DNA from 2 places in the Pseudoalteromonas sp. AOP31-A2-14 genome. Region 2 is predicted to be linked to the other one. Evidence: predicted binding sites of a transcription regulator. Region 2 holds the regulator's gene; the other holds the start of a gene.
The links. Region 2 encodes sigma-54, which starts transcription at its own class of promoters, with help from an activator protein. Its sites were predicted from a motif close to GTTGGCACGNNNNTNGNNT; they were not measured.
Positions count from the first base shown of each region.

Region 1: ACT3S9_RS13620 (PspA/IM30 family protein) is a predicted target of sigma-54. The motif match lies at 1,937-1,955, and genes of this name have one in related genera.

Region 1 covers NZ_JBQSXI010000001.1:2,934,829-2,939,384, reverse strand. The annotation lists gene ACT3S9_RS13630 (LiaF domain-containing protein) at 1-258, shown strand, start outside; gene dusA (tRNA dihydrouridine(20/20a) synthase DusA) at 753-1,757, shown strand; gene ACT3S9_RS13620 (PspA/IM30 family protein) at 1,993-2,667, shown strand; gene ACT3S9_RS13615 (PspC domain-containing protein) at 2,676-2,882, shown strand; gene ACT3S9_RS13610 (hypothetical protein) at 2,892-3,224, shown strand; gene ACT3S9_RS13605 (copper chaperone PCu(A)C) at 3,316-3,837, shown strand; gene ACT3S9_RS13600 (DUF2333 family protein) at 3,846-4,556, shown strand, end outside.
Region 2 covers NZ_JBQSXI010000001.1:459,233-463,788, reverse strand. The annotation lists gene kdsC (3-deoxy-manno-octulosonate-8-phosphatase KdsC) at 1-352, shown strand, start outside; gene lptC (LPS export ABC transporter periplasmic protein LptC) at 349-903, shown strand; gene lptA (lipopolysaccharide transport periplasmic protein LptA) at 893-1,417, shown strand; gene lptB (LPS export ABC transporter ATP-binding protein) at 1,414-2,139, shown strand; gene ACT3S9_RS02120 (RNA polymerase factor sigma-54) at 2,201-3,694, shown strand; gene hpf (ribosome hibernation promoting factor) at 3,723-4,010, shown strand; gene ACT3S9_RS02110 (PTS sugar transporter subunit IIA) at 4,015-4,464, shown strand; gene rapZ (RNase adapter RapZ) at 4,477-4,556, shown strand, end outside.

The sequences.
Region 1 (4,556 bases), 2.5 Mb from region 2:
CATGTGCGTTGCGTATTAGGCAGCGACGAAATTTATGTACCTGAACACGTTAATGTTGTATCAAAAATATTTAGTATTATAGGCAGTGTTGAAAACAAATCGGTCTCGCTTAATAAACGTCAAGGTCCGACGATTACCATCGAAGGCGAGGTGATATTAGGCTCAGTTGAAATTAAAATAAAACGTACCATTAAAGAAAAGTTTGTCAGTTTTGCCAACAGCCTGCGCAGCAGCTGGCAAAGTATGAATAAGCCTTAAGATATTTGGCATTATTTAATTCGCTTTTGTGATGAGCATGATATAGCGCTCCTTGCAAAAGTGCAGCCAATGTTAAGACCTACCTAATAAGATACCTTCCTCCTTCAATGTTATACGTGGTTAGCTGATTTATACCCAAGCCACCTCAAGATGCAGAATTCAGCGTTTCGCAGGGGCTTAATATCAAGGCGTTACTTTGCAACAATGGCAGTCCCTTTTAAGAAGTAGCAACGATGAGAGTAAGTGCCTGTGAAACGCCCAATAGGTTGGTTTAAAGCGATTTATACTGCGTTATTGATTTTAATAATAGAACCACTATTACTTGCAATCAATGCCTTGCCTAAATCGCTTTTAATTCCAACTGAAACTCGCATCTTGAGGTGGTTTGGGTATATAATCCGCCGCTTGATTTTTATACTTTTAAAAGCAATTACGTTTTTAAAAACCCCGCGATTAATTAAGTGTGCCCAGTAAGGCAATTTGGAATAATTTTTATGAATGGTAAGACCTTAACTCAAAATAAAGCTCCTTTAAATCAAAGCTTTCGTCGCTTTAGTGTGGCTCCAATGCTTGATTGGACAGACCGTCACTGTCGCACTTTTCACCGTAAAATGACAAAACATACGGTGCTTTACACAGAAATGATAACAACTGGTGCTATTTTATTTGGTCGCGGTGATTATTTACATTTTAACCACCACGAAAACCCTGTTGCTTTACAGTTAGGTGGCTCTGATCCTGATGATTTAGCCAAATGCGCTAAGCTTGCCGCTGAGCGTGACTATGATGAAATAAACTTAAATGTAGGTTGCCCATCAGATCGCGTGAAAAAAGGCCGCTTTGGCGCCTGCTTAATGGGCGAACCTGCACTTGTTGCTGAATGTGTAGCTGCGATGAAGGCTGAGGTAGATATTCCGGTAACAGTTAAAACCCGTATTGGAATTGACGAACAAGACTCTTATGAGTTTTTGTGTGCGCTGATTGAAGCAAGCCATAAAGTGGGTTGTAATGACTTTATTATTCATGCCCGTAAAGCATGGCTCAGTGGGTTAAGCCCAAAAGAAAACCGCGATGTCCCGCCGCTTGATTATCCGCGTGTTTATCAGCTTAAAAAAGATTACCCGCAACTAGATTTAAGCATTAATGGTGGTGTTAAAACAATTGCTGATAGTTTAACGCATCTTAATCAAATAGATGGCGTTATGATTGGTCGTGAAGCTTATAGCAATCCATTTATCTTAAGCGAAGTAGATGAAAAAATTTATGGTGATAGCCCATTTATACTTTCACGCCATGATGTTGTGCGCGCTATGTATGATTATATTGAAGATGAAATGCGCCAAGGTGCTAACTTTTGGCATATTGCCCGCCATATGCTGGGAATATTTCAGGGTCAACCGGGTGCACGAGGATTTAGGCGTCATTTGTCTGAAAATGGTCATGGTAAGCAAGCTGATTTATCGGTAATGGATAAAGCGCTTAGTTTTGTGCCCGAGTAGGTAATCCGTAATCTGCCTAAAAAGCTGCTATTAAGTGGCTTTTTTTGATCCTAAAATTTAGTGAAAAAGTTAATTTTTTAGTCAAATTAGCATTTTTACATTCAGCTTACAGTCACTAAATTTATGAGTTTTAATCGCCAAGGTATTGATTTTAAATATGTAAAATGCTAGCTATGTAACTTGGCATAAGAATTGGAATCTCTTAGTTGTAAAAGATAATCAACAGGAGAATCAAATGGGTGTTATTAATCGCGTTAACGATATTATTCAATCGAATATTTCAGCGGCTTTAGATAAAGCGGAAGATCCAGAAAAATTATTAAACTTACTGATCCAGCAAATGCAAGATGCTCTTGTTGAGTGTCGTGCGACAGCCGCTACTTTTTTAATGCAAGAAAAACAACTTAAACGTGAGCTAGCAGCTAAGCAATTAAATAGCGATGCTTGGCAGGTTAAAGCTGAAAAAGCACTGCTTAAAAACCGCGATGATTTAGCTAAAGCGGCATTACTTGAAAAGCAGCGTACTACTACTCAAATCCAAAATCAGCAAGTTGAGCTTACTAACGTCGCTGAATCAATAGAAAAATTAACCGCCGACTGCCAGCGTTTACAAAATAAGTTAACTGAAGCAAAAGCAAAGCAGCTGAGTTATCTGCGTAAAGAGCAAGTACTTCAGGCGCGCGTAAAAGTTAAGCAGCAGTTACATAGCGATAAAGTAGCAGATGCACTCGCGCGTTTTGAAATTATAGAAAGGCGCGTTGAGTCAATTGAGTCACAAGTTGATGCTTACGACTTAACGGGTAGTAATAGTGCCCATAATACGGCTGAGCAGATAGATGAACTCGTTAAAAACTCTGCACTTGAGCAAGAGTTGCAGGCACTTAAAAGTAAACGACAAGAACTCGCTTAGGAGGCATTATGAATACCTATCAACATCATCAAAAGTGGTCAAAAAATCCAGCTAATAAAAAAATATTTGGTGTGTGCAGTGGTTTAGCAAGACGCTTTGAATTACCTGTTTGGGCTACCAGAATTGTCAGTGTTATTTTATTAATTCAATTACCTGTGCTAATTGGTGTCGGTTATTTAATAGCCCATTTTTGCTTAGACGAACGCGCATCTTAGGAGTTTCTAATGAAAACCACCATAACAGCTCTGCTTTTTTTCATGGCGCTTCTTTACTTTGTTAGCCCTTTTGAACTGAGTGCTTTTGATATATGGCAAGTCCCTTTATGGATTGCTGACTTAAGCTGGGCGGGCATGGAAGTATTTGGTGCGCTGTTTGCAGTTATTTCAATAGTAGCCGGGGCAGTATTGATAAGCCTTGGTATTGTTGGTGTATTTGCACTACTAGCTTTAATTTGTTTATTCGCCATTTTATTTGGTTTAAGTGCCTTTGCGTGGCCATTAATACTGATAGCCTTGGTCTGTTGGTTAGTGAGTGATAACAAAACCGTGGCTTCTTAAATTAACTGACTATTTTTTTATAAACATGTTAAATTTAGGGGGTTATTAATTTATATTTACACCTATACACATGTTTATACTAGGGGCTTAAATGATCAGTAAAAGAGTATCTTCTCTATTAACAACTATACTTATTGCAACAAGCTTTGTGGTTTTTAATGTAAACGCCCATAGCGGCCACAGCCATGATGATGGTGCAGTTAATGTAATGGTTAGCGATGCACAAGTGCGTGAGTTTTTACCTGCGAGTAAATCAACTGCTGGTTACTTAAATCTTATAAATCATAGTGATACCGCTATTACTTTAGTTAAAGCCGAAATAGATGGCCTAGGGCGCGTTGAGATTCATGAGCATCGCCATGTTGATGGTATGATGAAAATGCAGCAAGTTGAAAGCCTTGAAATAAAAGCCCATAGTGAAATAAAGTTTCAGCCAGGCAGCTACCATTTAATGGCATTTGAACCAGAAGAGCCATTAAAAGAAGGCCAACAACGCAAACTCACACTATATTTTAGTGATGGCAATAGAATTTTTACTCAAGCAACGGTGGTATCACTTGCCAGCCAAGCGGCGAAAAAAACTGAAGATACGCACTCGCACTCACATCATTAGGAGGTAAAATGTCACAACACAAAGGGAAGATTGTTACAGCACTGGTATTAATATTGATTGCTTTTTATGCTATCGCTATTTATTGGAGCAGTGAACCAAACCGAATCGATGTAGTAAGTCACGCTAAGCAACAGGCACAACAACGCGGTGAAGATTTTGTGACCGGCTATACAACCACATCAACACTTATTGAGGTGGCCAGCACTTTACTTAATAAGCCCGGTGGTTATCTATCAAATGATGTATTACCACCAAGTGTAATAATGGATAACATGCCAGCTTGGGAGTATGGGGCTTTAGAAATGACGCGCGATTTAGTGCTTTCCATGCGTAAAGGTTTTAGCCGTTCTCAATCACAGTCAACTGAGCACGAAGCGCTTAAAAACGCTCAGCCACAATTTAATATTAATTCAGAAGCATGGGCGTGGCCAAGTGCAGAGAGTGAGTACCAACAAGGCATTGATTTACTGATTGTCTATCGCAGCCAGATCAGTGACAGTGGCGATCGACAAAGTCAGTTTTATGCCCGTGCAGATAACTTGCGTGGATGGTTAAAAGAAGCTGAAAAGCGCTTAGGTAGTTTAAGCCAGCGATTAGGTGCAAGTGTAGGTCAAGACCGCCTTAACACTGATTTAGCCGGTGACAGCGCTGCACATCAGGCAACCTACAAGCCACTTGAAAACCAAACGAAAACACCGTGGCTTAAAATTGATGATGTA
Region 2 (4,556 bases):
TGCTGTGATCACCGGGCGTCATTCACAGATAGTTCAGCAGCGCATGACTAGCCTAACCGTACAACATATTTACCAAGGCCAAGAGGATAAGTTACTAAGCTATCAAGAGCTTAAAAATAATTTAAAGCTCAATGATGACCAAATCGCTTATATCGGCGACGATGGCCCTGACTTACCTGTAATGGAACAAGTTGGCTTTGCGGTAGCGGTAAATGATGCGCACCCACTTATAAAGCACCTTGCTCATTATACAACTATGCTACCAGGTGGGTTTGGTGCAGTGCGTGAATTAACCGACTTACTGATGTTAGTTAATAATAAACCGCTAACAAGCACAGGCACAAGCTCATGAGTAGCACGCGTATAATTCTATCTATTTTATTTGTAGCGACTATGGTTTGGTTATGGTATCCGTACTTTAATCAACCTCTAGACAATCAAAATAAACAAGAAAGAATCATCGCTAAGCCTGATTATGTAGCAGTTGCCCTTAAGCAAACAGCTTATGATGAACAAGGTAAAATAAGCCATAAAGTCACAGCGACAAAAATGGAGCTTTACCGAAAGCTTGGCTTTACTTACTTTGAACAGCCTATATTTACAATATATAACGAGCAACAGACTTGGCGAATAAACGCTAAAGAAGCCACGTTATACGAAAACAACACCCTTATTTTAGACGGTGATGTTGTGGCTAAAAATTTAACTAGTAATGCTATGATTGAAAATATTAACGCCGACAACATTGAAGTAAATATCGAAGCACAAACCATGCGTTCAGCGCAGCCGGTAGAATTAATCGGTCCGAATTTAAAGATCACTGGCCGCGGCCTCGAAGCCGATTTAAAAGCCGAAGTGATAGAACTTATCAACCATACGCGAACCATATATTATGACCAATAAACTAACTAAAATACTATTACCAAGCCTATTCATCGCTTTTTCAACAATCGCAGCCACGCCGCCTGCAGATCAAGTATCAATTAGTGCCGATAAGCAGCAAGCACAACTTAAAGAAAATGTGGGGATTTTTGAAAAAAATGTCGAAGTAATTCATGGTAATCGTCATATTACAGCCGATCGCCTTGAGGTTCATAAACGCGGCGATTTAGGCGAAAATAAACAATTGTTAATCGCAACAGGCAAGCCTGCCTACTTTGAAGAAAAGCAAACCGATGGCACTGTAATGAGCGCCAGCGCCAATGAAGTACGTTACGACGTAGCAAAACGCTTTTTGACCCTAGTTGGTGATGCTAAAGTGACTCAGGCAGGACAAGAAATTAATGCTAAAAGCATCACCTACGATATGCAGCAACAGCTTATTAGCGCCGAAAAAGATGAAAACTCTGACGACCGAGTACACACCATTTTAGTGCCTATAAACAGCAAAAAAGATAACGAAAAAGGCCAACCATGAGCACTTTAAAAGCAGAATTTTTAGCAAAAAGCTATAAAGGCCGCGAAGTCGTAAAAAATGTCGGTCTTGAAGTCAGTGCAGGTAGTATTGTTGGCTTACTTGGCCCAAATGGTGCGGGTAAAACCACCACTTTTTATATGATTGTTGGTTTAGTTCCAAGTGATAAAGGGCGTATTACTATTGATGAGCAAGACATAACGCTACTACCAATGCACAGCCGCGCACGCTTAGGAATTGGCTATTTACCACAAGAATCATCAATTTTTCGTAAACTCACCGTTTACCAAAATTTAATGGCAATTTTAGAAACTCGTAAAGAACTAAAAAAGACTGAACGCGAAGAGGTACTAAATGAATTACTTGACGAACTAAGTATTCAACACATTCGTGATAGCCAAGGCATGGCATTGTCTGGTGGTGAACGCCGCCGGGTAGAAATAGCTCGCGCATTAGCAGCCAATCCTAAATTTATTCTTTTAGATGAGCCTTTTGCTGGTGTTGACCCTATTTCAGTGTTAGATATAAAGAAGATTATTGAACACCTTAAAAACCGAGGTATAGGCGTACTTATTACTGATCACAATGTACGAGAAACCCTTGATGTTTGTGAAAAAGCCTACATTGTTTCTCATGGGGAGCTAATTGCATCTGGCACTCCTGAAAACGTATTAAATAATAAAACAGTGCGCGATGTTTACCTAGGTGAACAGTTTAGACTCTAAATCGACTAGCATCTGCTAGTATTAATTATGACAACATTTTAAAAAGGATTGTTAGAGATACATGAGGCAATCATTACAGCTGCGCATGGGCCAGCAACTTACAATGACACCACAGCTGCAACAAGCGATACGCCTGCTGCAACTTAGTACATTGGATCTCCAGCAAGAAATACAAGAAGCGCTAGATAGCAACCCATTACTTGAGGTTGAAGAACAAAATTTTAGTGACGAAAATGCTGGTAAAAATGAACAAAAGCAAGATACAGATGATGTCACGGTTAGCGCTTCGCCAGACGAAACCTCAAGCGAATACGAACAAGAAAGCTCAGAAGCATTAACTAAAGAAACCGTGAGTGACGAAATGGCAATGGACGTTACGTGGGATGAGTACATGAGTGCAGCCCCTAATTCGTCATCAGGGCCAATGCCTGAAGATGAATCTATTTATCAAGGTGCATCAACAGAAACACTGCACGAATATTTAATGTGGCAACTACAGTTAACGCCATTTAGTCCCACTGATGAGGCGATCGCTTTAGCTATTGTTGAAGGCATCGATGAATCAGGTATTTTAACCGTTAGTTGTGAAGACTTATTAGAAAGCTTGAATCAAGGCGGCGAAGAAGAAATAGAACTTGATGAAATACAAGCTGTGTTAAAGAGAATTCAACTTTTTGACCCAATCGGCATCGGCGCACGCAGCTTACCTGAATGCCTATGTATTCAACTAAATCAATTTGATCCCGCAACCCCTTGGATTAGCGAGACAAAAAAGGTTCTAACTGATCATATCGATTTATTAGCCAGTCGTGATTACCGTACTTTAATGAAAAAGACTAAGCTTAAAGAAGACGAGCTTAAAGAGGTTATGACGCTCATTCACAGTCTCAATCCCAAGCCGGCTGATACCATTGTGCGTGAAGAATCTGAGTACGTTATTCCTGATGTGTCAGTGAAGAAAATAAAAGGCCGCTGGATAGTTGAGCTTAACCCCGACAGCATGCCAAAAATTCGTGTAAACAGCCAGTATGCGGCAATGTCTCGCTCTGTTAAATCAAGCAGTGACAGCCAGTTCATTCGCTCTCATCTGCAAGAAGCCAAATGGTTTATTAAAAGCTTAGAAAGCCGTAACGATACTTTATTAAAAGTAACTAACTGCATTGTGCAGCAACAACAAGGTTTTTTTGAACATGGACCCGAAGCTATGCGCCCAATGGTTTTAAATGATGTAGCTGAAATGGTGGAAATGCATGAGTCAACAATTTCGCGAGTAACTACGCAAAAATATATGCATACTCCACGCGGTATTTTTGAGTTGAAATACTTTTTTTCAAGTCATGTAAGCACCGAAAATGGGGGGGAATGCTCATCAACAGCTATTCGTGCTCTGATCAAAAAGCTAGTCAGCGCAGAAAACTCAGCGAAACCGTTGAGTGATAGCAAAATAGCAGATATATTGGCAGAGCAAGGAATAAAAGTGGCTAGACGCACCATTGCAAAATACCGCGAGTCGCTTGCTATTCCACCATCGAACCAAAGAAAAAGTTTGATTTAAGGCGTTAACACACAGAAGGAAAATGCTTATGCAATTAAATTTAACGGGTCGCCATGTAGATATTACTGATTCATTAAGAGACTATGTAAATAGTAAATTTGCGAAGCTAGAAAGGCACTTTGATCATATAAACAATGTGCATGTCATTCTTGATGTAGTAAAACTAAAGCAAAAAGCAGAAGCCACTTTACATGTCAGTGGCGCGGAGTTGTTCGCTTCGACACAGCACCAAGACATGTACGCCGCGATTGACGGACTTATAAATAAACTAGACCGCCAAGTAATCAAACACAAAGAGAAGATTGCTCGACATTAATCCTATGAAATTAAGCTCACTTACTTGTCAGGACTGCAGTAAAGCTGCGGTCCTTTTTAATAGCAAAAAACGCATTATTGAATTCATAAGCCAGCTAGCCCACGAGCAGTTACCGCATTTAGTCCAGCAAGATATACTTAATGCGCTGTTGACTCGCGAAAAGTTGGGGAGTACAGGTATAGGTAAAGGTATTGCTATTCCTCATGGCCGAATGAATGGTATTGATAGTCCTTTAGCGCTTGTGCTAGTGAGTAAATCACCCATTAATTTTGATGCTATCGATAATCGCCCTGTTGATATATTTGTCGCACTCATCGTCCCTGACGGTGATAGTGAGCTGCACTTAAAGACGCTAGCCGCCATTGCTGATAAACTAAACAATAAAGAGTTTTGCAAACAATTACGTAGCGCAAAAACGGACCAAGATTTATTTAATGTAATTGATGCACAATAAAGGAGACTAGTAATGGAGTTAATTATCGTCAGCGGCCGCTCAGGCTCAGGGAAGTCCGTTGCGCTACGAGTATTAGAAGACTTAGACTATTA